DNA from 3 places in the Colwellia sp. BRX10-4 genome. Region 3 is predicted to be linked to each of the others. Evidence: predicted binding sites of a transcription regulator. Region 3 holds the regulator's gene; each other region holds the start of a gene.
The links. The regulator LexA, encoded in region 3, represses DNA repair genes until DNA is damaged. The targets are predictions, from matches to a motif close to TACTGTATNNNNATACAGTA.
Positions count from the first base shown of each region.

Region 1: the regulator LexA is predicted to act here: its motif matches at 9,344-9,363, upstream of cphA (cyanophycin synthetase).
Region 2: the regulator LexA is predicted to act here: its motif matches at 3,964-3,983, upstream of H4J67_RS18655 (exonuclease domain-containing protein).

Region 1 is NZ_JACGVZ010000015.1:89,592-100,387, reverse strand. Features, by position in the region: partial or broken gene H4J67_RS12870 (IS110 family transposase) at 1-240, opposite strand, end outside; gene H4J67_RS12865 (hypothetical protein) at 360-629, shown strand; gene H4J67_RS12860 (hypothetical protein) at 1,203-1,607, opposite strand; gene H4J67_RS12855 (hypothetical protein) at 1,736-1,975, opposite strand; gene H4J67_RS12850 (AarF/ABC1/UbiB kinase family protein) at 2,909-4,255, shown strand; gene H4J67_RS12845 (Mur ligase family protein) at 4,374-6,113, opposite strand; gene cphA (cyanophycin synthetase) at 6,395-9,214, opposite strand; gene H4J67_RS12835 (cyanophycinase) at 9,719-10,546, opposite strand; gene iadA (beta-aspartyl-peptidase) at 10,555-10,796, opposite strand, start outside.
Region 2 is NZ_JACGVZ010000039.1:8,123-18,918, forward strand. Features, by position in the region: gene H4J67_RS20375 (hypothetical protein) at 309-1,229, opposite strand; gene H4J67_RS18650 (TIGR03643 family protein) at 1,322-1,609, opposite strand; gene H4J67_RS18655 (exonuclease domain-containing protein) at 1,723-3,891, opposite strand; partial or broken gene H4J67_RS21330 (hypothetical protein) at 4,479-4,586, shown strand; partial or broken gene H4J67_RS21335 (IS3 family transposase) at 4,632-4,900, shown strand; gene H4J67_RS18665 (hypothetical protein) at 5,364-5,759, opposite strand; gene H4J67_RS20890 (hypothetical protein) at 5,900-6,031, opposite strand; gene H4J67_RS18670 (DASH family cryptochrome) at 6,244-7,587, opposite strand; gene H4J67_RS18675 (glutathione peroxidase) at 7,644-8,198, opposite strand; gene H4J67_RS20895 (SelT/SelW/SelH family protein) at 9,497-9,655, shown strand; gene H4J67_RS20900 (Rdx family protein) at 9,655-9,816, shown strand; gene H4J67_RS18685 (DUF523 domain-containing protein) at 9,935-10,405, shown strand.
Region 3 is NZ_JACGVZ010000007.1:18,536-29,331, forward strand. Features, by position in the region: gene H4J67_RS07755 (S8 family peptidase) at 1-973, shown strand, start outside; gene H4J67_RS07760 (two-component regulator propeller domain-containing protein) at 1,074-4,244, shown strand; gene H4J67_RS07765 (ATP-binding protein) at 4,262-7,261, opposite strand; gene H4J67_RS07770 (DUF6942 family protein) at 7,382-7,912, opposite strand; gene H4J67_RS07775 (alpha/beta fold hydrolase) at 8,382-9,200, shown strand; gene lexA (transcriptional repressor LexA) at 9,277-9,912, shown strand; gene coxB (cytochrome c oxidase subunit II) at 10,482-10,796, shown strand, end outside.

The DNA of each region.
Region 1 (10,796 bases), on a different contig from region 3:
AAATCTGGTCAGTAAACGGTAAATCCAATAGCGACAAGGATCTGTTTCGTAAACAAAATTAAGTGTGGCATCTGGGTATTTTGATTGTAATTGTCACGCTAGTTATTTAAAAGCGGCTTTATTACTGAATATTTTACCAAGATGTGTTGATTTAGCGCCACGCTGGTCTTGGATATATGCGACATCCGTGGATGTTTTATGGGTATCTAAGCCAATAAAAAGTATGTTGTGTTTTATTATGCTAGCCCCTGTTTGATAATGTTGACACATATTTTATAGCTCTGGTTTGTAAAACTAACCCACGTTCAGAGGCTCGTGCCTCTTGGGGAGTCACTGTATCTGTGTGTTTTAGGAGTAGTATGCGTAAACAGGACTTTATTAAAAGGCGTAAAGAGTTTGAGGAGCGTTTCAAAAGGAATGATTGGATTTATAGTACTGTCTTTATTTTATTAATTTTCGCAAATTATTTTGTTGTTAGTGTCTGGGATTTGTTACCTGAAGATTGGGTGTGGCTTTATTTAATCATTCTCTTTGCATTTATATTTGGTAATATAATCGTATTAACAAGTTTCATGCTCATCAAATTAAACAATCAGGGCTTAATTGTCGCTCGTGTAAAGAGCCATTAATGGCCTAACAAGCTTATAGCTACGATAATTGTCTTATGTGGTGTGAGTCAGTATTTAGGTAAGCCAATACTTAATAGCCATTCAAGCAGGACAAATAACAGTTGATTATTTGCGCATTCGTCGCTTATTTTAGCCAACTATTATTTTCCTCTTAATGTGGCGTTATAACTCATAATTTCCCATAATTGGTGGTACGGTATGATTTATAGTTTCTAACTTACTTCCCGCCCTGAGCCTGATATCAAGTTAAATTTAACCTGAAATCAATGGAGAACCCCTATATTTTAAAACCCGTAAATATAGTGAGTTATTATAAGGTTTTGCATCTTGCCAGCACTTCTACACAATCCTAATCCATTTGAATGCTAGTGTTTGAAGAGCTGCTTGGTGAGAACTACTTCTCTCTCTTTGTTGTAGATAATACAAATTAGCCCAGTAATATTTTAGGCGAGAATGACTTGCCCATTTTATAAATTTTTGTCGTAAAAATGTTGAGTATTGCCAGCGCCAATGAACCCAAGACTTTTAGCCACTTCTTTCTGTTATAGGCGCAATACCTGCGTATTGTTGCACTTAGTTGGCTGATTTAAACCTATCTCTCTGCTCTTCGAATGCAGCAAGTAACCGCGAGGACAAGGCAGCACCTGCGCCAGGTAAACTATTGAAAATAGGAGCGACAGGAAGTTTTTTCATTAGTTCTGTTATCGCTTTATTATACTCTTGAATGCACTTCATTGAGTTGACAATGCGTTCAACATAGGAAACCACTAACATTGAATGACTGTCAATTATGGCTTTGTCATCCGCGAGAGGATTGGTTTTTTTTATCAGTGACAGTCGATTATCAACAATGGCAGTGTTATGAATACCATGATCATTGAAAAACTTTGTTAAGGTAGACTTATGGGCTTTGTAGCTTGTTGAATGGTTGGTCATCAAGTAATAAAAGCACAAAAAATATGTGTGTCTTTTTTGCAAAACCATTCATTCGCCTGAGGATAATCCTGTTTGATTGCATTAATCATCTGATTAACCACTCGTTGTTTATCATCTACTACCTTTCTCCTATGCTCCACTAAAAAAAACAGTTTACGCATGTTGATGCTTTACTGGTTTACAGGAGGAAAATGATTTGGGTAACGAAGCATAAGCTCTAATGCAAACTCAGCATCAGTGGGAGCATTTTTAGCTTTACTGGTTTTAAAAGCTGTTCGGTATTTTGCAAGTGTTGTTGGGTTTATTGGAACAATTACAAGAAAATCATATTGCTGTAGGGCATAAACGATAGGCCCTCTTCTTAACTCAACGGCAATAGGTGAACCAAATCTTTTATGAAGCCCTTTCACCCATTTATCAATTTCATTTACTTCATGCTTAATAACAGAAACTTACGTTTACCTGTGAGTGGATCCTAAATGTAAATATCGTATTTGTCATTTGCTCAATCAATACCAACAAATACCTTGTAGTTAGTCTTACTTAAATGTGAAGTCATGCCAATCTCTTGTTTCATATATACATGTGTTCCCAAACTCTTCGAAAGCAATATAATAAGTAGTTTAAGCAAGCCCTGAGTATTCGTTTTAAAGCTAGGGCGTACCTATGACATCGAAAGTAAAGCGGTGACCATCAAAATGATATCGTATCAATATTCGTATGAAATAGGCACATGATCTGAACACCCTAATTATAGGTTTATTCAGACCAAAAGGACTATATTCGTATATTAGTGAACATAAACTTACCTAGTTTTGAGGACTAAATCAGGTCAGCAGTGTGCAATAGTGACGGTTAGTACTATCTCGTTCTGAAGGCGAGATCGAAGTACAAATCTGTTATCTTTATAAATGCGCTAAGTTATTAAATGCAATTAAATCATAGCCTTAATTCCATACCAAGAGCTGACTTATAGTGTTAGCTCACAAATTTTAGTAACTGCTTGTTTTCGTTAATGGAAGCAAGCAGTTTTCTAAAATCCTTTCATATCAATCTGTGCAATTCCAAATAATTTTATAGAGTAAGCTACAGGGAACTTAAGGGCTTTCTATGTTCTTTAACTTACATCTCATTTTAGTCTTCGAAATATATGAATACCTATAAATAAGGTAGTAATTGAACGTGTTGAAGTAACCTGTCTTTTTTGATTCTAATGTCATTGGTTGTTGGCTTAATCTTTGTTAATCTTATTCTTGTCCCTCAACGCTTGCTATAAATAGCAGGGAGGTTAGATTAAACACCACTAAGGTAATAGTTAACATGCCCAACGAAGCCATTTTGCGATGACAGAAAAACGTAAAGAGCGGAAAGTACCTTCTGGAAGAATTGCTCGTCTCGCTAAATTGGGTGGTTTGGCCTCAGCGGTTGCCGGCAATATTGTTAAAGGTGCGACAAAACAAATGCTCAGTGGTCAGCGTCCATCATTAACTGAGTCCTTACGTAATATCGACAACGCTATATCTATCACCAAGCGTTTAGCACATATGCGTGGCGCAGCGATGAAACTTGGTCAACTACTCTCCATGGATGCCGGTGAATTACTGCCTATCGAATGGGAACCTATTCTTTCACGATTGCGCCAAGAAGCTGATCCTATGCCTAAGGCGCAACTACTGAAAACCTTGGTTGCGTCTTGGTCTAAAGATTGGCATCAACAATTTAGTTCTTTTTCATTTACCCCCATCGCATCGGCAAGTATCGGTCAGGTTCATCGGGCAACACTAAAGGATGGTCGTCAGTTGGCGATTAAGGTCCAGTACCCGGGTGTTAGAGAAAGCATTGACAGTGATATTGATAACGTCATGAATTTACTAAAACTCAGTGGTGTTTTACCTAAACATATTGATTTGACTAGCGTGCTTGCTGAAGCAAAAGCCCAGCTTAAAGCTGAAGCTAATTATTTGCAGGAGGCGGAATTTCTTAACACTTATCGTAAAAAGCTGGGTAACGACCCTCGCTTTATTGTGCCCTTTGTTGTTGACGAGCTAACGGATGAAAATATACTGACGATGGAATATATCGAAGGTTCTCCCATCACTGATATTAGTACGATGAGTGCTGGTATTGTGGATTTAGTCTGTAGCCAATTAATGGATTTAACTTATCAAGAGCTATTTACGCATAAACTTATGCAAAGTGACCCCAACTTTGCTAATTTCTTGTATCAGAGCGACACACAAAAAATAGTGTTACTTGATTTTGGCGCTTGCCGGCAGCTTTCTCAACATACTTCAGTACATTATCTTGCTATGGCTGATGCTATGCAGCGCCAAGATAATAACGACATGCGTTTAGCGCTGTATTCGCTTGGTTTAGTTGACAATAATATGAGTGATACTGCAATAGATACGGTGCTAAAGACTTGTTTTGAAGCCAGTTATTGCTTACAAAGTAATACGGGCTACAACTTAAAAAAACAGCAACTGATTAAGCGAATTAGAGAGGTTAGTATGCCATTAATTACCGATAAAACAGCGATAGCATCTCCGATATTTGAAGTTGCATTAGTCAATCGAAAAATTACTGGTATGATATTGCTAGCCAATAAGTTAGGTGCGACACTCGATTTTAAAAGCGCTCTTGCTCCTTATTTACTGGAAAGCGCAAAGCAATCAAACGATGAAACCTAACACAATCGACTTTTCAAAACAGAAGCTGCTGTTTTAGTCTTTTAAAAGTAAACTTTAGTAACCGCCTGAGCTATTTCAAATCGCTCAGCGGCATTCTAAAGTTCTCTATTATTGAACTTTATTTTTCATTTGTCTTTTTAGTTAATAACTCGATCACTTCATTTCGTTCAGATAAAACGATTAACAGGGCTAAATCATTAGCTGACAGTTGATTAACAATTTGTTGCGCACCTTGATAAGGACCCTCTGAAAAATAGATGTTATCGGCAGACATACCAATTTCAATCGCTACTTTAGCTATTAAATTTGATATTTCGCCAAGCTCTCTTCCTCTTAAGTACTCGACAGTTTCGGCCGCAACCAAGATATCAGGTTTCATTTTTAAGGCTGATTTTGTCATTTTAATAATATCGTCATTGCTGCGATCACCGGCATGACTAAGCATCAAAAACTTTCGTGATGCTGGTATATTGGCCATGGTCAGTGCCATGGCATTCATACCATGAACATTGTGGGCAAAATCCATAATAACCGAAGCGCCATTGAGTTTAAATTGGTTACCGCGGCCTGGATTATCGTCAACATTACTTGAAAAATTTTGTAAGGCAAGACCAATCACTGCGCTATCTATGTGTAAGCTCTTAGCTAAAGCGGTCGCCCCTAAGGCATTTTGAACATTATGTTGGGCAGCGCCGTTTAATGTCATCGGTATATCGTTAACGGCAACGATCATCGATTCAAGGCGCTCACCAGTGCTGGTATTTTGCGTACAATAAAAAATTGCGCCGTCACGGATGAAACAAATAGCACCACCAATGGCTTTATGCTGTTGAAGTACTAGATTATTTTCATTTAATGAAAACCAACATTTATTAACAGTTAATGTTGGTGCAAGTGCTGTTAAATACGGATCATCAGCATTGAGCACTAATACACCACTGGTTAGCGCTTTTGCAACAACCGCTTTGGTTTGTGCAAGCCCGGCTACGGTATTGATACCATATTGCCCTAAATGGTCTTCAGCTATGTTGGTAATTAATGCGGCATCAACGTGATCTATGGGCAGGCCACGGCGCAATATTCCGCCGCGCGCGACTTCTAAAATAGCTGTTTCTGTTTCTGGATGTCGAAGTAACATTCGTGCACCACCGGGTCCTGAATAATCACCATAATCTATTATTTTTTCGCCAACACGAATAAAGTCAGTCGAGGTGACACCGCAACATTTATCAGACTGCTTAATAATTTCAGACATGATACGCACGGTGGTTGATTTTCCGTTAGTGCCAGTGACCAATGCAATAGGAATTGATTGGTAGTGTTGCCAATTGAGCTGCGTTGGATCTGGTAATGATGCCACTGGCCAGCGTTGACAGCTTTTACCGTAACCTAACGAAAATTCATCATCATCAACTAAATAATCGACATGATTCTTTATGGCTAAATCTATTAAGTTAAGCAGAGCAGGGTTAGCCTCTTCGACAATCATTTGTTTAAGACGAGTGATGGTTTTATCCATTTCTTGTTGATGATTGTCACTTATACTGCCGGTTAAAATTTTGCTACACGCAAAATCCCATGCGGCTTCGTTGACATCGCAAGATGCATACAGGGCATCCATTGGCGCACTTATCGCAAGGCTTATGCCGTCTTCAAAAATACGATAACACGTAGATTCATCTTGCCAGTTGACTGCTGCCAATAACTGATTAACGTAAATTAACCATTGATCAACGACTGTTTGCTTATCGATGCCTGAGACAAAAGCGTCAATAATCGCGCCGGATTTATTCCATAATAAGCTTTTGCCGGTAAGTCGTCGCTGGTCATCTAATGTTAAGGTTATAGTGTTATTCATGGTATACCAATTTGATTAAATTTATTCCCAACGCAGCGCTGTTAGGAAAGTGAGAAGAAGGTAAAGCTGTATCAATATAATTGTTCACTTTGAGACGGTTTTGTTAGGTCATTATTTGTATCACAAGCTCGATGATGATTTTAAAAACTAATACGCAGCTTTATTGGTTTAACAATAGGCTGCGCTAGTCTATGCCGCTAGGTTATGTTGGTAACACATCGCCTAGCGAGGTTAAGCTTATTCATCTTCAGTTAATGGCAAATAACTGCATTAACTTGGTTTTAATCACTTTCTTCTTCTATGGTTGAAACAATGCGAACACCTCGATCATCCTTAACTAACTTCATGCCTGATTCTAGTATAAAGGGATCAGGTTCATCGGTGTTTAACATTGAAACAACCGTATGCACGGGTTTTGTTAATGTTTCTGCTGGATTATCTTCATTACCATTAAAATTAATGATTTGCTTCCAACAACGGGTAATAGCATCACCAAAGACAATCACTAAATCATCTTTATTTGCCATCGATAAGGCTTTTTCAGTAGCCGTGACCTCGTCAGGTATCATCAAGATATTGTTTTCGCTGATACCTTGTGCTTTTAATGTTGCAGCTAACATTTGTGGCACTTCATCACTACCACGTCCGCGAAGATTGTCATCGGCGCGACAGATATATAAATCAAAATGTCCAGCGGCTGCTTTGGCTATGTTTTCAATATCTTCATTGCGGCGATCACCCGGTGCGGCTAATACCGCAATACGCTTACCATTAACGTCTAATTTAGTCGCTAATTCGCTCATATGGCGAACACCATCGGCGTTATGAGCATAATCTAAAATAACTCTAAAAGGGTGTTCATCAAAGACGTTCATTCGCCCCGGTGCTTGATAGAAAGTGGTGTTGAACGTTCTTAATCCTTGTTGAATCGCATCAAGTGGTTTATCTAGAGAATAGGCAAGGGCAGCGGCAAACATCGCATTTTGTACGTTATGAGTGGCTTTACCTTCCAGTGTCGCCGGAATTAAATGTGTCCAAAGTAATGGAATATGCGCACCGTTATCAAAGATGGTGATCATTTCACCATTGATACCCTTTTCAAGCACTACAGCACGTCCACCCGCGCGAATATGCTCTCTAACTAAACCGTGCCCTGAATTCATAGTCACATAACATAAATGTTTTGCTTTAGTATGGTCGGCCATTTTCAAACAAAGTGGGTCGTCGGCATTAAGTATGACCGCGTCTTTGGCTACTTCAACAACAATACGTTTAATTTCAGCAAGTTGTTCTAGGGTATCAACACCTTTTAAGCCTAAATGATCGGGTTGAACATTAATGCAGGCGGCAACATTACTTTCTCTATAACCTAAGCCTGAGCGAACGATGCCACCACGGGCAGTTTCAAGAACAGCAATATCAACTGAAGGATCTCTTAAGACAATTTGTGATGCAACGGGTCCGGTCATGTCGCCTTTTACTGATAAAAGACCATCAACGTACACACCATCAGTTGATGTCATACCCACCACATGCCCTGCTGTTTTTAAAATGTGCGAAAGCATTCGTGAGGTTGTTGTTTTACCGTTGGTACCTGTGATGCCGGCAATAGGGATACAAGTGGGTGTATTAGGTGGAAATAGCATATCAATAACTTTGCCAGCAACATCACGAGGTTTGCCATGGCTTGGTGCAACATGCATACGAAAACCTGGCGCGGCATTGACTTCAACGATACCACCGCCGATATCTTTATATGATTGTGTAATATCAGAGGTCAGAAAATCAACACCGCCGACGTCAAGACCAACGGCTCTTATCGCTCGTTCAGCCATCACTTTATTGTCGGGATGAACTACATCAGTCATATCTATCGCTGTGCCGCCCGTTGATAAATTAGCGGTTGAACGTAAATAGAAAATTTCGCCTTCGGGTAATATAGTATCAACACTATAGCCAGCTTCTTCAACTAAACGTGTTGCTTGTGAGTCCATTTCGAGTTGAGTGAGCACTTTTTCATGGCCAACACCTCGACGCGGGTCTTCATTTACAATGTCGATTAATTGCGTAATGGTGTGTTTATTGTCACCAACAACATGACCCGGTACACGTTTTGCGACAGCAACAAGTTCGCCATTAACAACAAGCATACGATGATCTAAACCGGTTAAAAATGACTCAACTAAAACAGCTCGACTGGTGCCTTGTTCGCGGGCAAAATCAAATGCAGTATTAATTTGCTCATCAGTAGTTAAGTCGATAGAGACGCCACGGCCATGGTTTGCATTTAAGGGTTTAAGTACAACTGGCAAGCCAATACGTTTTGCCGCTTTTATGGCATCTTTGGCAGAATAAACCAATTGTTGTCTAGGCACAGGCAAACCGAGATCATTTAATAAATTGTGGGTGTCTTCTTTATCACAGGATATTTCAACAGCAATATGATTCGTTTGGCTAGTAATGGTGGCTTGAATGCGCTGTTGGTATTTACCATGGCCAAATTGTACTAAGCTGTACTGATTTAAACGTAGCCATGGGATATGACGTTCTTCGGCTGCCGTTATTAAAGATTGAGTGCTGGGACCAAATTCTTTGCGTTGTGCATAACGAATAAAGTTTGATAGCTCTTCTGGAAAATCGAAATCGGCTTCTAATTTTGTTTGTAGTTGTGCTTGAATATCTAGTGGCATAACTGAGATAAGCAGGTTTCTGGCAAGTTCAGCAGCAGCTAATCCAACATCTCGTTGTTTGTACTGAAAGACCATGTCATATTGACCAACTTCGCCATTGCCTCTGGTTTTGCCAAAAGTAACTTCAGTACCGGCCATGCATTGCAGTTCTAAGGTTGCATGTTCCCATATGTGAGCTATCCAGGTACCTTCATCTTCTTGCAAGCGCCTAATAAAACCGCCAGATTCGCCGTATGAACAGCCATGCTCTTTTAAACCGGGTAAGGCTTCAATTAAGCCATTAATGAATTCTTTACCTAATTTTACCGAAGGGTATTGCTCTAATATGCCAACATCAACAGCGTGTCGAATAACAGGAAAATGGGCGTAAACATTAGGGCCAACATAAACATTACTTGTTAATATTTTCATTATATGTCCAAAAATCAGGTGATTAGAATTATTATTATGTGTACCTACAAGTTGAACCTTTTGTTGAAAATAAGGTGCAACAAAATATAATATGACAATTATTGGGAGGAATAAATCACGGAGATATTGAACTGAATATGTGCACAGGTTCTATTGATGTGCATATGTTGAGTTACAAACCGAAAAGTTTCAACGCATTACACTTAAGATCTTTACAAGATCAAATAGAAGTAAAAATTGCCATAAAAAAATAATGGTATAACAAAAAGATACCATGCTTTTACTAATAGACAAGATAATTATTCTCTAAAGTCAGTAATGATTGAATGCGGCATAAAAGTAAGCTAAAAAGTTATAGTAAATAAGGTTGTAGAATGATGTTTTTTAATTATTTTTGATGAAAAAAACCAGCGTTTATCAGAGATGTTAATATATTTGCCCATGAATAAACAATTCATTTATTCATGGGCAAACTTTATCTCGACTTATCTGTATTTAGAGACATTAAACCGCTTTAGGTGAAGCTACTCGGGTATGTAAACAGTAAGTATCACCATGGCTAAGCATATGAAGCTTTAACCCTATCAAGGTGATGGAGTCTCCTGTACGAGCTTCAGCCATTGAACTGTGCTGCAAATCAGAAGGGTCAACAACTGTAATACTTCCGTGTCCAACCACTTCTAATAGTCCGTCTGGCGCAATAAAGGCCGCAGTATTTTCACAAATTCCTAGTCCTGAAGCAAAAGGATTATATGAAACAGCAGAAAGTAAACGTCCCAAACGATTACGTTGGCTAAAGTGTTGATCTAAAAGCACTTTACTTATCAAACCTAAGCCAGGAGCAAAAGTGACACCTTGCTCATTAGGTAATGCCCCCGTGGAGCCACCTGCAATCATATGCTCAGGCATAATAGCGGCACCTGCAGATGTTCCTGCAACATGCACACCTTCAGAATTTAATTTTCTTATACTCTGTGCAATCGAAGTACCACCTAATATAGTCGATAAGCGTAATTGATTACCACCAGTAATAAAAATACCTGTTGCGCTTTCAAGTGCGGTTAAATAATCTTCGCGCTCAGCATCTTCTCTGCTATTTATCGGTAAAGACATCGCATTTTTGACATTGAGATTACGAAAAATAACTTCATAATTTGGCCCCGTCTCAGCAAGCTGTGACGCGGTTGGAATAATCACTATATTGGCATTTTCATCACCACATAATTCTACAAAACGTTGGAGAATTATTGGGTCATCAACACGCTCTTCTGCCCCCCCGATTGGAATTATAAATCCCCTTTGCTGACCATCAGCAATTTTTGCTGGACACATACCTACCTCTACTCAAAAGTTCCGCTTACTACTGTTGTGTTGTCACGTTTATGCCAACGACCTTTTATCATCACGTCAGTAATTTCAAATTTGTTGTTAAGTACGAGCATATCGGCATCGTTATTACGTACTATTTTTCCTTTACTGTGTAAACGTAACAGCGTAGCTACGTTGCTAGTAAACATCGGTAAAATACTTTCAAGCGCAATGTTCTTTCTTAATGTTGCTTGTAATGTTTCCAGTAATGTAC
Region 2 (10,796 bases), on a different contig from region 3:
GCTGTCCTAATAGTAATGATATCTTAGGTGTATAGTGGCAGGAATTGCCCTTTTCAATATCTAGAAACCGTTTGCTAATAGCTTAGAAAGGTACGTTTTCGTTTGCTTGCACCTAAAGCCCAAAATATTCAAAGAAAGCAGTGTGAATCTAGATTATTAACTCACTCCAATCTGATCCCCTAAGATCATTATACCTGTCGGTCATTTTCTGATGTGACTGGCCACATAATAAACGTGTATCAACTCCTTGCTCACGATAAAGACGTTCAGACAATGATCTGATTTCATGGAAGGTAGCGCGTTCCGTTTCATGTAATCTTGGCATCATCTCTGGCACGCTTAAATGAACGAAAAATAGTATCTGGATGTAAAGGATCACCAACATTATTTTGTGCTCTAGCTGTATTGTGATGAAGCGCGAATAATGAACCTTGGTCAATCAATGCCATTTCAACTACGTCAGTAATTGAAAGCCCAAGTTTTTCTAATTTTAGCTCCATAGGTATTTTTAATAGCTTTCCTGTTTTTAATTGAAATACATGTAAATGGTTATTTTGAATGAATGAGTAGGGTGCATGCTTTACTAGCCCTACAAATGAACCATAGTCTGTTTTAGGGTCTATAAAGTGATTTGGGTTGTTGCGGTAAGCCTTATACTTATCATCCCAATCAAGCCCTTTGTTACGTCGTATTAAAGCAAGATCTGTTCTACGTTGATCAGTTACGAGTGCCAATAAATATGAGCATTTATGAGGCAAGTAAGACTGACTAACAATGATCGAATTAAACTGTTCTAAAGAAAGTCTAGATTTAGTCACCTTGGCTGTTGGATTTTTAACAATAGATGCTGGATTACTGCTACCGTCAACTTCACCCGCTTGAGCTGCTTCGATAAAAACATCAATGTAAACACTACGAACAGCCTGCGCCATCCTTGATTTACCCTGAATAACATAAGTGTCTAAAAATTCTTTAAGTATTTTTGTTGTAACCTTAGCAAGTTCTAATTCTCCATGAACAGAGTTAATCTTACTAATAATATTTTTACGCGTTTGCCATGTTGATGGTTTTATCAAACCTTTATTAATTTTTTCTAGTTGAATATCTGTGTATTGTTGAAGCCATCTTGATACCTTTATACCGCGATTAAGATCAGGTGGAGTAACTATTTCTAAAATTTGTTGAACTGCAATTTTTGGTAATATGATTGAATTTAACTGGGAACTCAAAGCCCCTGAAATTGAGAAAAAATACGGGGTACCTTGATGTTACAGCTCAGTTTAGTCGTGATGTTTTTGATAATCTGGAAAGCCGTAGATAACTAACGTTTGCGTGTCGGCTTATATTGGGTGGAACAATAACCACGGCTAACATCGGGACTGCGTAGCTTAAGATGCTTAGTTTTTCGGCCTGTCACTCTAGCGCGCCAATTATTGAATGTTTTGCGCTTAATGCTGCTGCGCATGATTTCGATTACCTGAGGCTCGGATACTCCAAATAATTGCTCTATAGCTTCGAATGGTGTGCGGTCTTCCCACGCCATTTCGATGATACGCGATATTTCTTCTTCGCTAAATTGAGTTATTTTTTGTTTAAGATTTATTTTCATACTATCTTTACTTGTTTACATGAGGTTAGGATCAATTACTACTATAAATAGTATAACGGTGCTGCGTTGCAATTACTTGGCTATTTGTATTTTATAAAACATCAAAAGGCAAATCAGTCAATTTTTAAGCGTTTCTCATTCACCATATTCAACAATTCACCTGCTGCAATGGCATCTGACATTGCTCTGTGATGTCGTTGCATATCAATACTGAAATGCTTAGTAAGATTAGCTAATGAATACGACGGCAGCCCTTTGTAGTGTTTACGCATTTCCCTAACGGTACACAATTTTGGTCGTCGAAAGCGACGTTCCAATCGATTAAACTCCTCTTTTATAAAGCCGTAATCAAAATTAACATTGTGAGCAACAAATACACATCCTTTGGTAAATATATCAATATCATCAGCGACCTCAGCAAATAATGGAGCTTTTGCCACCATGTCGTTATCAATACCGGTTAATGAAGTAATATTTTGGGGAATACGCCGCTGAGGATTAATCAATGATTGCCACTGATCGACGACTTCACCCCCAATCATTTTAATAATACCCACCTCAGTAATACGGTGATGTTGGGCTCTACCACCCGTCGTTTCAATATCGATAACGGCATAAGGTTGCATCGGATCGATAGTCCAATTGACATTAGTAATGCGCACATCAAAACCTACACTTTGCAACTTTTGAATGCTTAGCAGCTGATTTCGACGTAATTGGTCACCCTCTGACTTTACTTCTTCAAAGCGAAGCTTCTCATGTTCAATAAGCATTAAATCAGGATAACCATCACTTAGGTTTTTCCAGTCTTGAGTCATCGCTTTTAACAACGACAATAGGGCGTCTAGTTTACTGTGATTAATAAGCACAATAAGGCGTTCTAATATGTTCTTGCGCCACTTGAACACAATGTTACCTTGGCCATAATATTTTACCGCAGCTGAGGACAGTTGTTGAATTAATTTAGCTTTTGTATTTGTACTCGATAAGCGTCTTTCAATTTGTTCTGAAGCAAGCTCATAAAATTGGTTAGTTTTAAGGGATGCGGGCAAACGATCGAACTCGTTGGTTAATCCTAAGCCATCTAGTTCATATATTTCATGCCAGAAATAAAGCCCAAATAAAGCCCGCCATATTTCATTTTCGGTTCGCATTGCTGCACAGCCTCGGCTTTCATAATAGGCCACGACACCGCGTTCAACTGCACCTTTGTGCATTTCGTCAATGAGAATATTTTGGCTATTATTACGCAACATATCGGTTAAAATGCTGGTTCGTTTTTTATGATATTTTCGCGCTAAAAAGTCTTCTGCAAAGGCCAAAAGGTCTTCAGACAGTGGCACTTCAATTATACATTCGAGTTCTGCTTCAACCTCGTCTTTTAGGCCTAGTTTATATCCTTCCCTTACCCATTTTTCTTGCGCAGTGTCAGTATTTATCGTTTTCAATACCAAGCAAGCCTTATTTGCATCTTCTTTTAATAATTCGCAAGCCAGCAAAAATTGGAGTTTTTCATTCAGGTCTTTGGCTCTCGCTCCTATAGGGCTTGGCAAATCATTAAGGTGTTTGAGAATGGCGTCACGCTTGAGTAAGGGTAATTGCGCGTGTATTTCATCTAGTAGTAAATGTATTTCAAAAGCCGACTTAGCACTTCCAATGTCGGCGAATCTGGCCATCACTTGAGCCTGCTCCTTACGCGTTCGCATGACGCCTAAGTCGCGCATAGAAAACTGATTCAATTTAGATTGAAAATTACCAAAGTAAACATAAAGAAAATAGCTAATGTGTGCTTCAAAATTGCCTTGCCAATAGGCACTTGCAACCTTAGTTTTGCAAATTAGATTAGGCTTCGTGCCACTTAAAACAACATCAACCAGTATGGCTTTGGCCTGTGACTTTTTATATACCAATGTCTGGGTGTCACTTGCATAGGACGTGTTAATTTCATCTATAATTTGGATGATTTCATCTTTGGTAAGATGCTCGATAAAGGCAGGAATATTTTTAGATTCAAGAGTCGTAAACCAATATTCTTTCTTTAAGTAATTCAAATTGCCGGATATATTTTCAATCTCTTCATAAGCATAAGATGTTGCTTTGACAAAAATAGACTTACGATTAATAAAACGAACAACAAGGCACTGTTGCGGCTTTGTCAGTGCGTTGAAACGTTGAATAAATTGCGCGTCATCGCTATCTAATAAAGCGTCACATGGGCCTGTCACAAATTTAAGGAATTCATGAAAATGGCTTAAATAGTAATAAGTGGGTAAAGCTCGCAATTTTATGTCCTGGGGTTATGTGCTGTGAGGGTTTGCTTGGTTAGCGCTCTTGTTAAAATAAGCATACTAAAGAACTGTCTGCTTATACAGTGTTTTATTGTGTTTTAGTGCTTTAACTACTTATACGCTCCAAGCTGCAGAGATTAAGCACCCTAAAAAACACTTTAAAAGAAACAAAGACAGTTGGTTAGGTTGTGCTTCGCTTCACATTTTAACCAACTATTTTTTTCCACTTAATGTGGCGTTATGCTACTAAGAAAAGTTTAGTGTTTAAAATTATAGTATTAGTATCAAGTCTATTTCTTGCTTCGTGCGCAACTGTTGCAAATTCAAATAGCCCTATCAACATTTATGGTGTTACACACTCCCTCCACAAAATGGAGATTGGGAGGTTATAGCTGCTTCCGGCTATTAATCATCTCTTGGGAGTAAAGAACTTAATAAAAATGATTCGCATGTTGTAAACGTTTCTATATTTAAACTGCCAAGTTTAGATATAGATAAAAACTCTCAGAATATATTGTTAGTTCAAGTGATCCTCCCCCAATAAAACGGACACCAAAATCTAACTAAAGATGAGGTGTCTTATGCCCAAGTACAATAATCTAAGACGAACCTGGAAGTATTCAAACGACTTTAAAGTTAACGCTATTCAATTAAGTTATGTTGTTGGTGTCTCAATTAAATCAGTCGCCGAAAAACTCGACATACACCCATTTATGCTGTCACGATGGCGAAAAGAATATCGTGGACACGTTTATCAAAAAGTATTGAAACGACATGCGATAACTCATAGCTTGAGCCGAGCGGGAAAATGTACTGATAATGCGCATATGGAGTCATTTTTCCATTCAATGAAGATGGAAGTTATTCGTGGTAATGTATTTGATAGTGATAAAAAACTGCGCGGAATACTTGGCAGTTACATTAACAAATACTACAATGTTTCAGTATGCATTCAGGGATAAGTTATTGCTCGCCAATAGAATATAAAGCCCTGGCAGCGTAAAAAAATGTGTCCGCTTTATTGGGGGAAGATCACTTTTAACCTGAACTTCTTTTCACATTTTAACCAAAAATTAATGCCTCTTAACGTGGCGTTATGCTTTAATTAAAATTATATCGGCACTTGTCTTATGTATCTTGAAAACGGCAATAACTAGACCATGATCTAGACGGGTGAATATGCATGTAAAAAGTGGCCAGTACTGGATATTTGACGGGATGATTCTTATTTATTGTATGTAAAGAAGGTTCTTTTTCGTCTACCTGCACATTATTAGTACTTTTTTGATAAAAATATAAGACACAACGAAGACTCATTAGGGCTTATATTACTTAAACGATCTAGGGGTGGATCTGTTTCACAAATATAAATAAATAAACACCATAAATTATCTGTCGGTTAATTTAAGCTGTATGAGATTAACAAGGCTTAATTCACGACATTACTCGATAAAGTAAACCTCTCGCTAAAATATTAACTCATCCAACTTGTTGTGTGATAAAGAATGGATTGAAACAACATTACTATTTTGTAAACTGATTATAAAATTTTCGAACAGCGATAGGGTACGCTTGTCTTTTTCTGAAAACGTCTGTGTTAGTAATAATTCTTCTATTTCTCTATCTAACAGGCAAGATGTTTCAAACTCTCTTTGAAGTAAATGAAACAACGCTTTTAAAATATCTTTTTGCCAATTATCAAGATAACTTGTCTCCAGTCTTGTTGGATACTTAAATAAGTCGATAACATCTAACTCTATGTTCTCATTAGGCTCAACAGGACACAGTAATAATCGATATTTAAGCAGCTCCTGCAAATTGAGTTGCGATAAATGCTGTTTAATTAATCCACATTTATTCATCAATAAAAATCCCCCACAATCTTCTCTTATAAAAGTAATGCTATTTAAATGTTAGCTCTATTAAATAACAGTTAACATGTTACATCAAACTGGTAGTGAAACTTCAGCTTTCGTGATTCACCACTAAAAGCTAATATTACTCAAGTGACGACTAGCAATGCTAAAGACATGTTTAACGCCATTTCAACAGGTTTAATAAGTGCCCGGTTTGGGTCTTGAGTAAATTGAGCGATACCTAAACCATAATGCGCTATTAAATTTATCTGACTCAAGACAAAAATTCCCTTTACTGATAACGACAGCGACGAAAGGGGACAGTGAAAAGTCCCGAGCGGTTACCAATATGACAAAGCTATAAACGTAAAACCTTGACGCGGATGAACAGCAAAAAAATAAAGAAATTCCTGAGAGTGCATGTGTTAATATTGACGGCGAATGTCACCATACCATCGACCCAAAATCAGTACTCCTTTGATATAACCAACTAAAATAAAGTCTGCTGTAACCAGAGAGAAGTATAGTTCAGGTGAGGATCGTACCGTTGTGCTTGTGTTTGTATATTAAACTTTCGATCTCTAGGGTCATTGCCTACACCTGCAATGTACAACCAATTGCCATAATTACTATGCACATCATAATCGACTAATAAAGATTCAAAATAAGCGGCACCGATTCGCCAATCCAAAGTTAATTCTTTAGCAAAAAAAGACGCTACGTTTTGTCGGCCACGATTACTCATAAAACCTGTTTTATTGAGTTCAAGCATATTGGCATTAATAAAAGCTTCTCTTGTCTCTCCTGAAATCCATTGTTGTATGCGTTTTTTATCAGTCGACCATTCATAATCTTTATCTAGAATACCACCAATTTTAAACAGGTTATCACCATGTTTAATCGAAATATATTTAAAAAAGTCTCGCCAAATTAATTCAAATATCAGCCAGTAGGTGCTTTCGTTTTTTTCTACGTCTTGTTCATATTTCATTAATTCAAAATAGATGGTACGCGGTGAAATACTACCATTAGCTAACCAAGCAGATAATTTAGAACTATAATCTATACCGACAAGCCCGTTTCTGGTTGTTTTATAGCGAGAGATATTTTTAGTGTTCCAAAAATAATCTTGAACACGAGCAAGCCCTTGCTGCTCTCCACCCTTAAAAGGAAAAGCGCTTCGAGAGTCAATGGCAAAATCCTCAAAGCCTAGGTCCTGCAGCGTAGGAATACAATTAACATCGGTACCAGAGTCAGTTTTAGAAATAATACTAGGAGTAGTATCAAAAAGAAGGTTGGTCGGTGACAATAAACCTAATAATGCTAAAGGTCTAACCGTTGCAGATTTCTCACACAGTTTCCTAAATTGAGTGAAGACCTTAGGAATACCTTGCCATGTAAACGGAATGTCATCGGGATGAAAAAGGAATTGATCGTAAGATTCAACCAAATTTAACTTCAAATCGCTTATCTTATCCTTAACACTAACAGCAACAGTTAACTCTTCTGGGGTCCATTCGCTTTGACTATAAACATTGTCAACTGCGAATTCATGAACCAGACCAGGAAGGATTGCTTCGGGCTTTTGATGATAGATAAATAGTGTGATATTAAGCTTTGCTAAATTTGTTTTTAATTCGGTTACTGTCTCAAGCAAAAATTTTGCACGATATTTTTCTGTTTTCTTAAAACCATATTGACCGACCGAAAAAGAACGTGGATCAAAACAATATAATGCAATGACCCTGTCATTTTCTAACGTAGCTTTAGACAAAGAATAATTATCAGCAACGCGTAAGTCATTTCTAAACCATACAAGACCTGTCTTTATCATGATATTTGTGTACTCATCCAATGACTCTAATCGTCTATTAAAGTTTTTATCGATAACTATTTTATGTTTAATGATGAAACGATAAGCCGCTCCAACGAGCTGTCGAGTGGCTGAATGGCTGAACTAAAATGCTGAATAGATTTATGGTCTTTACTGATCAAATATTTATTAAAGTTCCAGCTTGGCTCTTCTCCTGTCCGCTCTACCAGCATTTTGTAAAAGGCATTTTTAGAGGCTCCTTTTACTGAACTAGGAGCGAGCATTGTAAAATTCACACCAAAGTTTACAAAACAAACATTGGCTGTTTCAGATTCTGAATCATGTTCCTGTCTAAAGTCATTAGACGAAAAACCAACAATTTCTAGATCTTGGTCTTTATATTTTTGATACAAAACTTCTAAATCTTTAAATTGTGGAGTAAAACCACATTGACTGGCGGTGTTGACTACTAACAAAACTTTATCATCAAATTTATCACAAAAATTCACCATTTTTTTGGAATGTAATTTTTTACTTTCAAATTCTAATGAAGGGTCACAGCTGGCATAAGCTGATACTGGGAAAATAAATAAACTAACAATCGTTAGTAATAATTTAGCGTTACGTTGCATTATGGTCTCTCTCAAATTTTAGGATTATTAAGGCTATACAGCTGATCAATAGACAGCAACATTGTTCTACTACGCTAAATTAGCTAAATTGGATCACCACAGGTGATAAAAATTGTTTGAAGAAGTTAACGTACAGTGCCCTAAAATTAAGCTAAATCAGTGCGAACATTAATACTTACAGTGTGTCAGCTTTCCTTAATTGTGAAGCAGTGATACGGGTTAGGTCTTTATCTTTGTAATTTTTATGAATAGAAATCCGATAATTATAGAAAGAAAGGGCTGATAGTTATTCTAAAACACATTATTTATTAGTACACGGTATTGTAGCTGCTAGCAAAGAAGTAAGATTTTCCGGAGGAGCAAAAAGCGGGGTGGACCATTAACCAAGTCGATTTGTTTGAATTTATGAATATTGATTTTTGTTTAATTACAGAGGTAAAATTGTCATTTTAACTCTTTAAGCCAACCAATAAATTAGACTAGTAATTCGTATTGTCACTTCGAATAAAAGCAAAATAGTGTAAAAAACATGCTGAGCAGCATTGGTATGTAACAGCAAATAACACCATCTTTTGCTGTTTTAAAAGAATAATGACGACAGCACATAAATATGCGTAATTGCTTTATAAAACTGACAGAGTTTAGTGACTAATTGAGTAGATAAGCACCACTGTGTTGGCTATTACTTGTATTATTTATAAATTAGAAGCTTAATTTATATTTAAAAAATGGGATAGGGCTCAGCTTAACAGCTATGCCGAACTGTGGCTCATCCAATTGCCATACAAATTTCTGATAAACAAGGGGATAATGTAATATTGGGACACATTTAAAGAAGATAGGTGTTACGACTTTTGTGTACAGTGAGGCCTATAAAACTGTTTAATGTCAATTATATTACGAAGTAGTAATTGACAGAGTCCAAGGGTAATATTGTTAGCACTCTCATTGGGTTGTCTTTTAAAGAAACTGATAATAACCTCCTATAGTACTTCCGTGGTTATGGCAACACAAAATATTGCGGCAATTGGTAAGCATTGGGATTTTTCAAGTGAAACTGTTTTAAGCGATTGCTATGGTTTTTCAATTCATTAAAAATGATTACGGTCTTGATGAGATTAAGTGTAAATCTGCGGTTAAAGATTCTAAATATAGTGCCGTAAACTTGATATTCAAATAACGCATGCCTTTACAAAGGTGCTTATCAATCGATCTAAAATAGCTGGCTGTTTCCGTTCCTCAATATTCTAGTCTCTGAGCGGGGGCATTAGGTGAATTTAGGTTTTGGTCTAAATATTATGAATAAAATTGAAATTAGATATTGTTCTAAATGTCGTTGGTTATTGCGTTCAACATGGATGGCACACGAAATTCTATCAACGTTTGAACAAGAAGTTGATGAGTTATCATTACTACCAGGATCAGGTGGTTTTTTTGAAATAATGGCTAATGGCTAATGGCTAATGGCAATGTTATTTGGTCACGTAAAGATATGGGCCGTTTTCCAGAAATCACTAAACTTAAACAGTGTGTTAGGGATGCTATTGCACCCAATAAAGATTTAGGTTGTATGGACCGTAAAAAAATAAAGTTTGATATTTACCCAACCATTTATTAAACCAGGACCGAGCCCAGTGGGCCGTTCGCTTCGCTCCATTTTAACCCAATTTTCTTAGCCTGTTATTTGGGCGTTGACTTCTATACTACATTGCGAGTTTTACATGAAAAGAGTACTAATGAGCGCATGCCTGTTAGGGAATAAAGTACGTTACGATGGTCAGTCTTTATTTATTTCCAGCATTATTCTTGAAGAATGGATAGATGAAGGCAGAGTGGTCTCCATTTGCCCAGAGATAAGTTCTGGAATGAGCATTCCCAGAGCACCAGCGGAAATAAATGATGGTGATGGGTACGATGTACTTTTAGGTGTAATTGCGGTGGTAGAAGATAATGGCAATATTGTCACTGAAAATTTTCTACGTGGTGAAAATAACGCATTAGCTTTGTGTCGAGCAAATGAAATTGAGGTTGCAGTACTCGCTGAGTTTAGTCCTTCATGTGGAAGTTCTTCGGTATGTAGTGGCAATTTTTTGGGAACAAAAATCAATGGAGCTGGAGTCACTGCTGCATTATTAACAAGTAATGGTATTAAAGTTTTTAGTCAACACCAGTTAAACGAAGCTAATAAGGCAATTAAACAGGACTAAAAATAGTTGGCCGTGCTCGTCCCTCGCTAATTTTGGCAAATAATCTTTAGTCTATTAATTGGCCGTTAGTTTACTGCATTCAGTTAAGGGTTTTAGCGTTGATATTTAAGAATAAATTACTCTTGAATATAATTGTAATCACATTGATATTTATTAGTTCAGGTATAGCTTATGAACAATTCTCACGAGTAAGCACTTTACAAAAGTACAAACCTAAAGGCTCTTTAGTAGATATTGGCTTACGCATGCTTCACCTTGATTGTCGTGGTAGTGGCCCCCTATTGTCATACTTTAATCAGGGCTAGATACTTTGGGTTCTTCAAGTTGGTGTGTTGTCCAAGACAGGTTAGCTAAATTAACACGAACGTGCGCACATGATCGCGCGGGTATC
Region 3 (10,796 bases):
TCAAATCAATCTAAAAGTATTGAACATGTCGTTCAGTGGGCCAGCTCGTTCATACTATTGGGAAGACCCACTTAACCAAGCAGTAATGAAAGCATGGCAAGCTGGTATTGTGGTTGTTGCTTCTGCTGGTAACAGTGGTTCTGGCCCTATGACAATCGGCGTTCCAGGTAATGTACCTTATATAATTACCGTTGGTGCGATGACTGATAACTATACGCCTTCTTATTTAAGTGATGACATAGTCGCTAGTTTTAGTTCGGCGGGCCCGACAGTCGAAGGATTTGTTAAACCAGAAATTGTCGCACCAGGCGGTCATTTATCAGGTTTAATGGCTTTTGATACGCAAATAGTTCAGGAACATCCAGAATTTCATGACGGCGGACGATATTTTGAAATGTCAGGCACATCACAAGCTGCTGGCGTAGTTTCTGGTGTAGTGGCTTTGATGTTGACACAAGATCCAACGTTAACTCCTGACGAAGTTAAGTGTCGATTAATGGACAGTGCCCATACGGCATTCGATAATAACGGTGAACTTGCTTATAGCGTATTTCAACAAGGTTCAGGTGTGGTGAATGTGGCTGATGCATTAGCGAGTAAGGCTTCAGCATGTGCGAATCAAGCATTAGATATTGCACAAGACATTGCAGGTAATGAACACTTTTCAGGACCTGCCAACATCGACTCAGATGGTAATTTTTATATCGAAGGATTGGGAGAAGATTATGTTTGGAAACTCAATGAAGGTACAGTAGACGGTAGTGCGGTATTGTGGAAAGTAAATTATGGCTCAGATAATCAATTTTGGAAAAATACAGCATCAACTGATGCAGTACTTTGGAAAGTAGATTTCGAAACAGATGCTGTGCTTTGGAAAGTCAACCTTGAGTCAGATGCAGTGCTTTGGAAAGTAAACTGGGATGGGACTGACCATACCACAATTGATGTAAATCTGTGGGTCGAACAACAATAGCTCTCTAACAGCAGCCACTGTAATCATTCAGTGGCTTGTTCTTTTGTTCTATTATTAACTTAATAGTGCAATGCCTAACTCCCCTAAAGTGAATAACTTTATGAAAAACTACTTAATCTTCTTTTTCATTTTCTTCGTTAGCCCCTCTATTTTTGCCAAAGAAGTCAAATTATTTAAAAATTTTGGTGTCGACAATCCTATGTCCTACCAGTTTGTCAGAACTATTGCGCAAGATGATAATGGTTTTATGTGGTTTGGGTCACATGAAGGATTGCATCGGTTTGATGGTTATCAATTTTTAAGTTTTCATCATGATGATGACAGGGCTAATTCGTTGAGCTCAGACGCTATAAGTCGAATTTTTATCGATTCAAAACAACAGTTTTGGGTTGGAACCACCGGCGGTGGACTAAATTTATATCGCGAACAGTCTGAAGATTTTTTTCATATTACGACTGAAACCAAAGATCTTGCATTAAGCAATGATGTCATTAATACCTTATTTGAAGATTCTGAAGGAAAGCTATGGATAGGCACTGAAAGTGGCATTAATATTTTGTCGAAATCCCAAGGGAAATGGGAAGTAAAGCACATACTCCAAGAGCTTGGTAATCCGAATAGCTTAACTCACAATACAGTACACGAAATCATTGAAACCAAAGATAATAAAGTTTGGGTAGCGACTAATGGTGGTGGTATATCCATATTTGATTTACAAGGTTATTTTATACAAACATTAAAGATAGGCGATAAAGAATCAAGTATTTATATTAGTAAGTTTGTTAATTCCCTACACCAAGATGCATTAGGGAATGTTTGGATTGGAACCGCTGAGAATGGCTTAATAAAATATGATACGAAAAATGGGCATTATACTCATTATGTCTATGATGAAAATGACGTTTCGACTATCGCTAGTAATACAATCAAAACGATTTATCAGGATTCCCATAATCAGTTATGGATCGCAACCGATAAAGGTTTATTGATTTACAACGAACTAGCAAATAATTTCAATCGGTATACACATGAAGGAAATAATCAGCGAAGCTTAAGCAGTAACTTTATATTATCTGTGTTTGAAGACAAAAATAATATGATTTGGATAGGTACTCTAACAGGGGTCAATAGCTGGGATCCACGTATGGCGACATTCAGTCAACATAGTGCGCAGACTAACGAGAATATAATTAATAGCAATGTAACTAGTTTTGCGCAGTTTAAAAACGGGATGGTCTTTTTTAGTACATACAGTGGGGGAATTTACCAATTTCCCGCCAATGATATTGAAATCTCTAGGCTAGATTTAAATCAATACTTTTCTGAGCTGAGGATTATGACCTTATTAGCTGAGCCTGATAGTGATACTCTTTGGGTTGGCACGCGTGGATCTGGTTTATTCAAAATCGATTTAAAGTCAAAAAATATTATTAAATATCAATATGAAGTGAACAATCCTCACTCAATCTCCGCTAATAGTATTACCGATATTATTAAAGATCAGCAGGGTAATATATGGGTATCTACTTTTCAGCAAGGGCTGAATAAGTTAAATACAGATGGTAGTTTTACTCGGTTCACACAAAATGATAGTGCATCTAAGCAAAGTATTAGTAGTAACCATATTTTGCATCTTTTAGAGGATCATAATGGGTATTTATGGATTGCTACCTATGGTGGTGGCTTAAATCGTTTCGATCCTAAATCTGAAACCTTCATTCATATTATGCACGACAAAAATGTATCAAAAAGTCTTTCAAACGATATTATTCTGTTTATGTTATTAGACAAATATAAAAATCTTTGGGTCGGAACTCAGGGAACAGGCCTCGACATTTTGAGTTACGAAGATATGAAAAATGAGAACTTCTCATTTAAACATTTAGACTCAAAAGATGGGATGAAAAGCCTTACTGTTTTTGGAATAGTTCAGGATATCCATGAAGATATCTGGTTAAGTACGAGTGAGGGTATTTCTCGATACTCACCTGATAATTCTGAGTTTAAGCACTTTGACCTGACTCATGGCCTAATAGACCTTGAATATAATCACAGTGCTATTTTTTCAGGGGCAAACAATACATTGTATTTTGGTTCAGGCAAAGGAATGAGTACGATTAACCCAGAACAAATTAATACTAGCTTGTCTGTTCCAGAAGTAAGATTAACCAGTATTTTAAAGCTGAATGAACCTATGCCTCTCGGCAGTAATTTATCTAACTTAAGTCAATTGGAATTTGATTACAGTGATCAGCTAATTTCCTTTGAGTATGTTGGTTTAAACTATGCGAATCCTGAGTCAACTCTTTATAAGTATCGTTTGTTAGGCTTTGATGAGGAGTGGATAGCTGCAGGTAAATCACGACGAGCCACTTATACAAATTTACCTGCAGGCATTTATACACTGCAGATTATTGCTGGAAATAACGACAATGTATGGAGTAAACCTGGGATATCACTTGATATTTTAGTTAAACCAGCACCTTGGAATACTTGGTGGGCTTACTTATTGTATGCCATGGCGGTTGCTTTAACGTTATTAGTCTACTCACGCTTTTTGAATCGAAAACTATTTGTTGAACAACAACAAAAATCTTACCTTAAAGAGCAGGTCAAAGATAAAACGCAAAAGTTACAATCGCAAAATAGCGAACTTGAACATGCTAATATTCTACTTGAAAAGTCGGCAACGGTAGATAAAGTAACTGGTGTACGAAGTCGCCGCTATCTTGATATTTATATTGAGCAAACTAGCCAGCTGATGAATCAAATTCATCAGAATATTCTACCAGTACAGCGGAGCACTTTACCCCGTCTTTACGTCTTAATGGTTCAGGTCAATGAGTTGACCAATATCAGTAATAGCCAGTTGATTAACATTACTGATTTATTACTGTTTAGCAGAAATACCGATGACCTAGTTGTTCGTTGGTCCGATGATACCTTTGCTGTTATTGGTTATGAAAAAGATAACAATGCTGGTGAATTAGCAGCGCGGTTAGCAAGTAAATTTGAAAAACAATTCGACGATAATATTTCCATGAATATTGCTTACTCTTTTTATCCGTTTAATAGAGAGCAACCTATGGAAATATCGTGGGATCAAGTCAGCGTGATGATTGAACTTGGCTTAACATTAACAAGCGAAGAGCCAGCGATTGCTTGGCTTGGCTTATGTGAACCTAAGTTACAACCCTTCAGCTACTTAGCAGTGATTCAAGGCGCTGATCTAGCGACACTTAAGCATAACATCCAAGTTAAGCAAGGTTAGCCTGAGTAGCTTTTTGGTTAGCTTTTAATAAATTGTTGTTGATATTGTTTTGGGGTGCAGTTAAACGACTCTTTAAAGCATCGACCAAAATATGTTTGTGAAGAAAAACCAACATCTAAGGCTATTCTGCCAATTTTAGAACCATTTTGTAGCAATATCTGTGCTTTTGCTAGACGGAACTCTTTAATGAAGTTATTAGGTGTTGTGCCCAGAGTTACTTTCATTTTCCGTTGCAGCTGGCGTTCACTCATCGCCATATTACTGGCTAGATCTTGAATACCCAAATCAGTTTCCAAGTACATCTTAGCAACAATGGTTTCTAGTTTTTCTATAAATTTTTCATCAACAGATAAAATAGCACTTTCGCTTGGAGTTAACTGCGACACTTTTTTTACGCTACTTTCTTTTTGTTGTTCTTTTTGATGGTCACGAAATTTATGTAAATAGTTCTGCTGGAGCAATTTACGATTTTCAATCAAATTTTCAATACGTATTAATAATTCCTGCTGATTAAAAGGTTTACTTAAATACTCATCCGCTTGTAAATTAAGGCCGTGAAGACGACTATCTAGGTCTGAACGGGCGGTAAGCAAAATAACGGGAATATGAGAAGTGAGTTCATTTTCTTTTAATTGCTTAAGAACTTCGAAGCCGTCAATACCCGTTAACATAATATCGCACACGATAAGGTCTGGTATATATTCCTCGGCAATGAGCAGTCCTTGTTCTCCACTCATTGCTAATAAACAATGATGCTGCTGTTCAACCACACGTTTTATGTGATTTTGCATATCGAGATTATCTTCAATAACCAACACGACATTATGTAAATGATTTTGTGTCTTAGTTTTATTATTATTTTGCTCTAACAGCAGTGATGATACTTCGCTTTGAGATACACTCATTGGCACTTGAGTTTCTATTTCGACAGCGGTAGCTAAAGGTATTGATAGAGAAAACTTACTGCCTTTATTGTATTCACTGACTAAATTGATACGCCAGTTATGCGCTTTTACCAATTCATTAACTAAAGATAAACCAATACCTACACCAAAAACAGCATGGTTTTTTTCATCATCAGCTCTTTGAAAGCGTTCAAAGATTTTACTTTGTGATGCTTGATTAATACCTATGCCGGTATCTGTAATCTCTAAAATAACATTATCTTGATCAACATAAGCACTGATCTTGATGCTACCGCCAGCAGGGGTATATTTAATCGCATTAGCAAGTAAGTTGAAGATGATTTTTTCAAAACCCTGAGCGTCACATTCTAGCCAAAGATCATCAGATATATCAGTATCAAAACTTAAATCATTTTGTTTAGCTAAGCGTGAAAATGAATCAATTGGCATAGCCATTAACTGACTTAATCGATAAGTAGACAATGAAAGCTTAGGGTTGTCAGTAAGGCGTGAGAGTTCTAATAGTTGTTCAACCATACGAACTAAGCGCAAACCATTACGCTTAGCGGTAATAAGTTCCAGCCCCTCTTCTTTACTGTGAGCTTTGAGTAGGTATTGGTCTAAAATGCCATTAATAATTGTTAATGGTGTCCTAAACTCATGGGAAATGTTCGCAATAAACTTATCTTTTAAATCTAACATCTGCTTTTCAGCTAACTTTCGTGAAGTTAAATTAATAAAGGTAATAACAATAAGGGGTTGTTCTTCGCGATCTGCCCACTGCAATTCAACCTGAACAGGGAATTCAGTACCATCGGCACGTCGAGCGGAACACTCTACTGAAATACCGATATCTTTACGTTGTAAGGCGTATACATTACTTTTGAAGCCAAAAAAGTAGTGCATAGTGTCTTCTGCAGAAAAAAGTGCGCTGACATTCGTGCCTTTCAATTCATGTTCTAAACTTTGGAACAATTGAACCGCGGCAGGGTTTGACGATAATATTTCGCCGCCCGTTGATGTCGTCAAAATAGCATTATTAGATGCACGGACAATGGCTTTGTCTTCACTATTAAGAATTGAGCTGAGTAATTTATGGTTTGTCTGTATTAACGCTTTTTGTTCTTGTTGCTGAGTAAAAGCGTTTTCCTTGAATTCAAGCGTGTTTTTTCTTTTATTGTAAGCAATAAGAATGACTAAAATAAAAGCAATAACGCCCCAAATACCAATAACAAAAGACTGCCAGAAAGAATTTGTAATGTAGTGTGCCCCAACTTCTAAACCAACGATATGAATGCTAAAAATAATACTCACCAGCAATAAAATGTAAAATTCGGGAAAGGTATCTTTTGAAATAGGTTTGGTCGGTCTTTGAATGTTTAATGATGCACTTGCGGCAAAAATAAGACCACAGTATGGGATTAACGCTATTAAGCTGTTCGTATAATTGTCTTTATAAAGGGCTTGCTCTTCAAGAAGAAAATAATTATTAGTGTTATCAACTAACAAAGCTAATGAGGCAATGGCTAGTGGCCAATAAATAGCGCGCCAAAACTTTTCACGACAAAAAATAACACAGCTGATTAGTCTAATAAAAATGAGGCCAGAAATGGTTATATGAAATAATAATGACGGTAATAACCTGTGATCTAACGCTTTTGAAAACTCTTCTGGCAGTAGTACGAAATAACAAAAACAAGTGACTGTAAAAAATAGTGCAGGTACTCGACCCGCAATGTATTTATTGAGTGGTGTTTCGCTGAGATGCGGGTTGGTTTCTATGGCCAGTAAGATAAAAAAGTAACTGAACAAAGAGAAAAAATCTTGCAGGATTGGGGAGGTGTTTATGTAGTTACCGGCAAAGATAACACCCGAAATAAGATCAATAATGATAGCGAGAGATAAAAACTGCCAGAACAATTTTAATGAACGTGATCTGGTCTGTAAATAGCTATGAACAACAAAGAATACTGCGGTAGCCTGTAATAATATAGTAGGAAGCGATAGCAAAAGAGCAGAGGAAATATCAAGAGTGTTGGTGATCGTTGCATAGGGTAATAAGGTTAAAATTATTGTAATAAATAAAAGTATTTTTTTATTAAAATATAGCAATGATGTGATCCAATATTAAAGTGACGTTTAGTATGTTGCCTAATCATGAGGCTTATTATTTTCTCCTTTAATAAATATAGTATACATTAATTTAACACTATATAAATGAATGAAAAGCTTTCACTGGCTATTTATATCGTTGAGTAAAAAGGCTAATTTTTTAATATTAGCATTCGACAATTGCCGATAATCAAAATAGGGACAGACAATTAAATTTTTAGCTTTATCAATAGCAAATTGCTCATCTAGCCAAGTGAAACTAGCGTTTAGTTGATTTGTCGCTAACAAATGCTTAGCGTAGGTTTTCCCACAAATAATATGCAGAGTGTGCTTAGTGGTTGTTAACTGAGGCGGAGAAAATAATAAAGCCGTTTGAGAGCCTTGCTGCAGCAAAAATCGCTCTCGATATTTTTGCCAAGTTGGCGCAAGCGTTGAGTAAGCGAATTTTTCTTTATCAAGTGCGTAAAGCAGCTTTGCATAAACATTGAAAACTTTCCGCCAACCATTACCGCAAGCTTGATTAATCATCTCTATTTCGCCTAAGGTTAGCGGCGATAGACAAGATAATTGCTGATATTCAAGCATACTCGGTTTATTACCAATATAAACGGCGATGCTAAAGTTTGAACAACCTAAACCAATATTCTTCAATAGTACTTACTTCGTTTAACGGGGGGTATTATGTTAAATTGTAAATCTATAATCGAGACAAGTAAAACGTCATCAAAATTTTTTGTTTGTATCTGCAAGTGTTGTTGATAAAAGATTATTAGCCGTTATTTATTGGTGGGTCTGAGACAGAAGGCTATTTAATGAAATTATCCATCATCAGCACGTCGTTTTGTTTTTTGAATGTATGTAGTTACTGGCAAAGTTAGATAGATTAATGATTATCAATATCTACCAGACAACTAATATAAAATGTTAATATCGTATAGCTTCCTATAACTATCTAACGAGCCACGCGAGAAGCTTATCTAAATAATGGCATTACACTTGTTATTGCTTGAAGTATTGTTGGAGAAAAGCATTTTATATTTGTGGCAGCTGAAAATATATTGTTTAACATGATTAGAGTATCAATAATGAACGTTCAACATAAAAATGATGGAGCGCAGCTATGAATGAAAAAATTACAGCACTTAAGTCAGAATTAGCACTCCTTAAGGAACAATTTGCTAGAAAAATTACTGATGCAGAAATTCGTTTAAAAAATATGATTGAACAAGAAAGCCTAGATACTTCGGTTGAACGTGGCTATAAAATTCAAGCTTCTTTTGAAGAGCCCGTAGATTCTTTATCTAATGGTGAATGTGTAATTTTACTGCATGGGCTTGCACGTTCCGCTAACTCGATGAAAGCTATTGAAAAACGATTGTTAGCAGAAGGTTATTTTGTGATAAATATCAACTACCCTTCTAGGGATTATTCGATAGAAGAGTTGGCTGAAAAAGTGATTTCTAAAGCGCTATTAATTTGTGAAAATCGTCAAGTTAACTTTGTTACCCATTCAATGGGCGGTATATTAGTTCGCCAATATTTAAGTATGCACAAAATACCTAATTTACATAAAGTCGTGATGCTGGGCCCACCAAATAATGGCAGTGAAGTCGTTGATAAACTTAAAAATACACCTGGCTTTAGTTTTATAAATGGTGATGCGGGTATGCAATTAGGTACTGGCGAATTCAGTGTCCCTAGTAACCTTGGCAATGCTAATTTTGATTTGGGTGTTATTGCCGGTAATCAAAGTATTAATTGGATATTATCAACACTTATTCCTGATAAAGATGATGGTAAAGTTTCGGTTGCTAGTACCAAACTTGATGGTATGAATGATCACATTGAAATGGAAACGACCCATCCATTTATGATGAAAAACGAAAAAGTTATCGAACAAGTTATCCATTATCTAAAATCAGGGAGTTTTCAAAAATAATTCGGCTAGAAAACTTGCCTTTACTAATGACCTGTATATACTCACAGTAACAACTGTGTAAATTTACAGGCCCCCTATGCTAAATGAAATCAGCGAATTACGCCCTCTAACGAACCGACAACAACAAGTTTTTGATCTGATCAAAGACAAGATAAGCGATACGGGCATGCCACCAACGCGTGCTGAAATAGCCAAGTTTTTTGGCTTTAAATCAGCAAATGCAGCCGAGGAACATTTAAAAGCTTTGGCTAAAAAAGGCTATATAGAAATGTTACCAGGTACTTCTCGCGGCATTCGGTTGACTGAGAAGTTAATGGAAGAAGCCGGTTTACCGTTAATCGGCAGAGTTGCTGCAGGTGAACCTATTTTAGCTGCAGAGCATGTTGAAGATCATTATAAAGTAGACGGTAATTTGTTTCATCCAGCCGCTGATTACTTATTGAGAGTTAATGGCGAAAGCATGAAAAACATTGGCATACTTGATGGTGACTTGTTAGCAGTTCATCAAACGACCGATGTACAAAATGGCCAAGTAATTGTTGCTCGTGTCGAAGAAAATGTTACGGTTAAACGTTATAAAAGAGAAGGTAATATCGTTTACTTACATGCTGAAAATGATGATTTCTCTCCTATAAAAGTTGATTTGTCTGACCAAGAGTTTAATATTGAAGGGTTAGCTGTTGGCGTTATTCGCTCGGCAGACTGGATGTAATTAAGTTAATCTTTTTAATAAACTTAGTGGTAACGAACTAAGTCAATTTATCTAACAAATACGCTATTAAATAAGTCAAACCGATCCGTTAACTTTAGTCTATAACATAGGCTAAAGTTTGCTTTTATACCCTTTCGTATTCTTTTCATGCAAACCTTCCTCTTTCCTAAGAATAATTTTCATTCTAAACCCCATTCAAACAACTTTATCTTTTTCTGATTAAAAAATAACCACTATCAATTTTTGTAATACGCGTAGTTATACTTAGCTGTTTATTTTTAATACTACGGCTACAGCCCTTTGTTATTAGGCATTATTTTATATTAGAGTTGATACTCTATTGTTTTTATTGGTTTTTATTTTAAAATAGCTCGATTTTTAAATTGACCCAGATCAACTTTTAAGTAATTCTAGTTTGGAATGTGTACAAATATAAATATAAGGCGATGTTTTCGACGCTAACTGGTTGATAACAAAATCGCTAAGAAAATAATAAAAATCCGTACTAAAGGATGTGTTTTGTCCTAGGTATCAAGTTTTAAACTTTTATAGGGTGAAGGAGATGTCGTGTGAAAAGACGTAACCTAGGTTGGCTGTTGTTGGGGAGTGTTCTTTCCAGTTCAGCTTGGGCAGATATGCAATTAAATCTGACCAAGGGTGTAACAGAAGTAAGTAGAGATGTTTATGATCTACATATGCTCGCAATGTATATATGTGTAGCAATCGGTGTGGTTGTTTTTGGTGCTATGTTTTGGTCAATGGTTTTCCACCGAAAATCCAAAGGGGCTAAATCAGCAGATTTTCATGAAAGTACAAAAGTAGAGATTCTCTGGACAGCAATTCCCATTGTCATTCTTATCGCTATGGCTGTACCAGCAACGAAA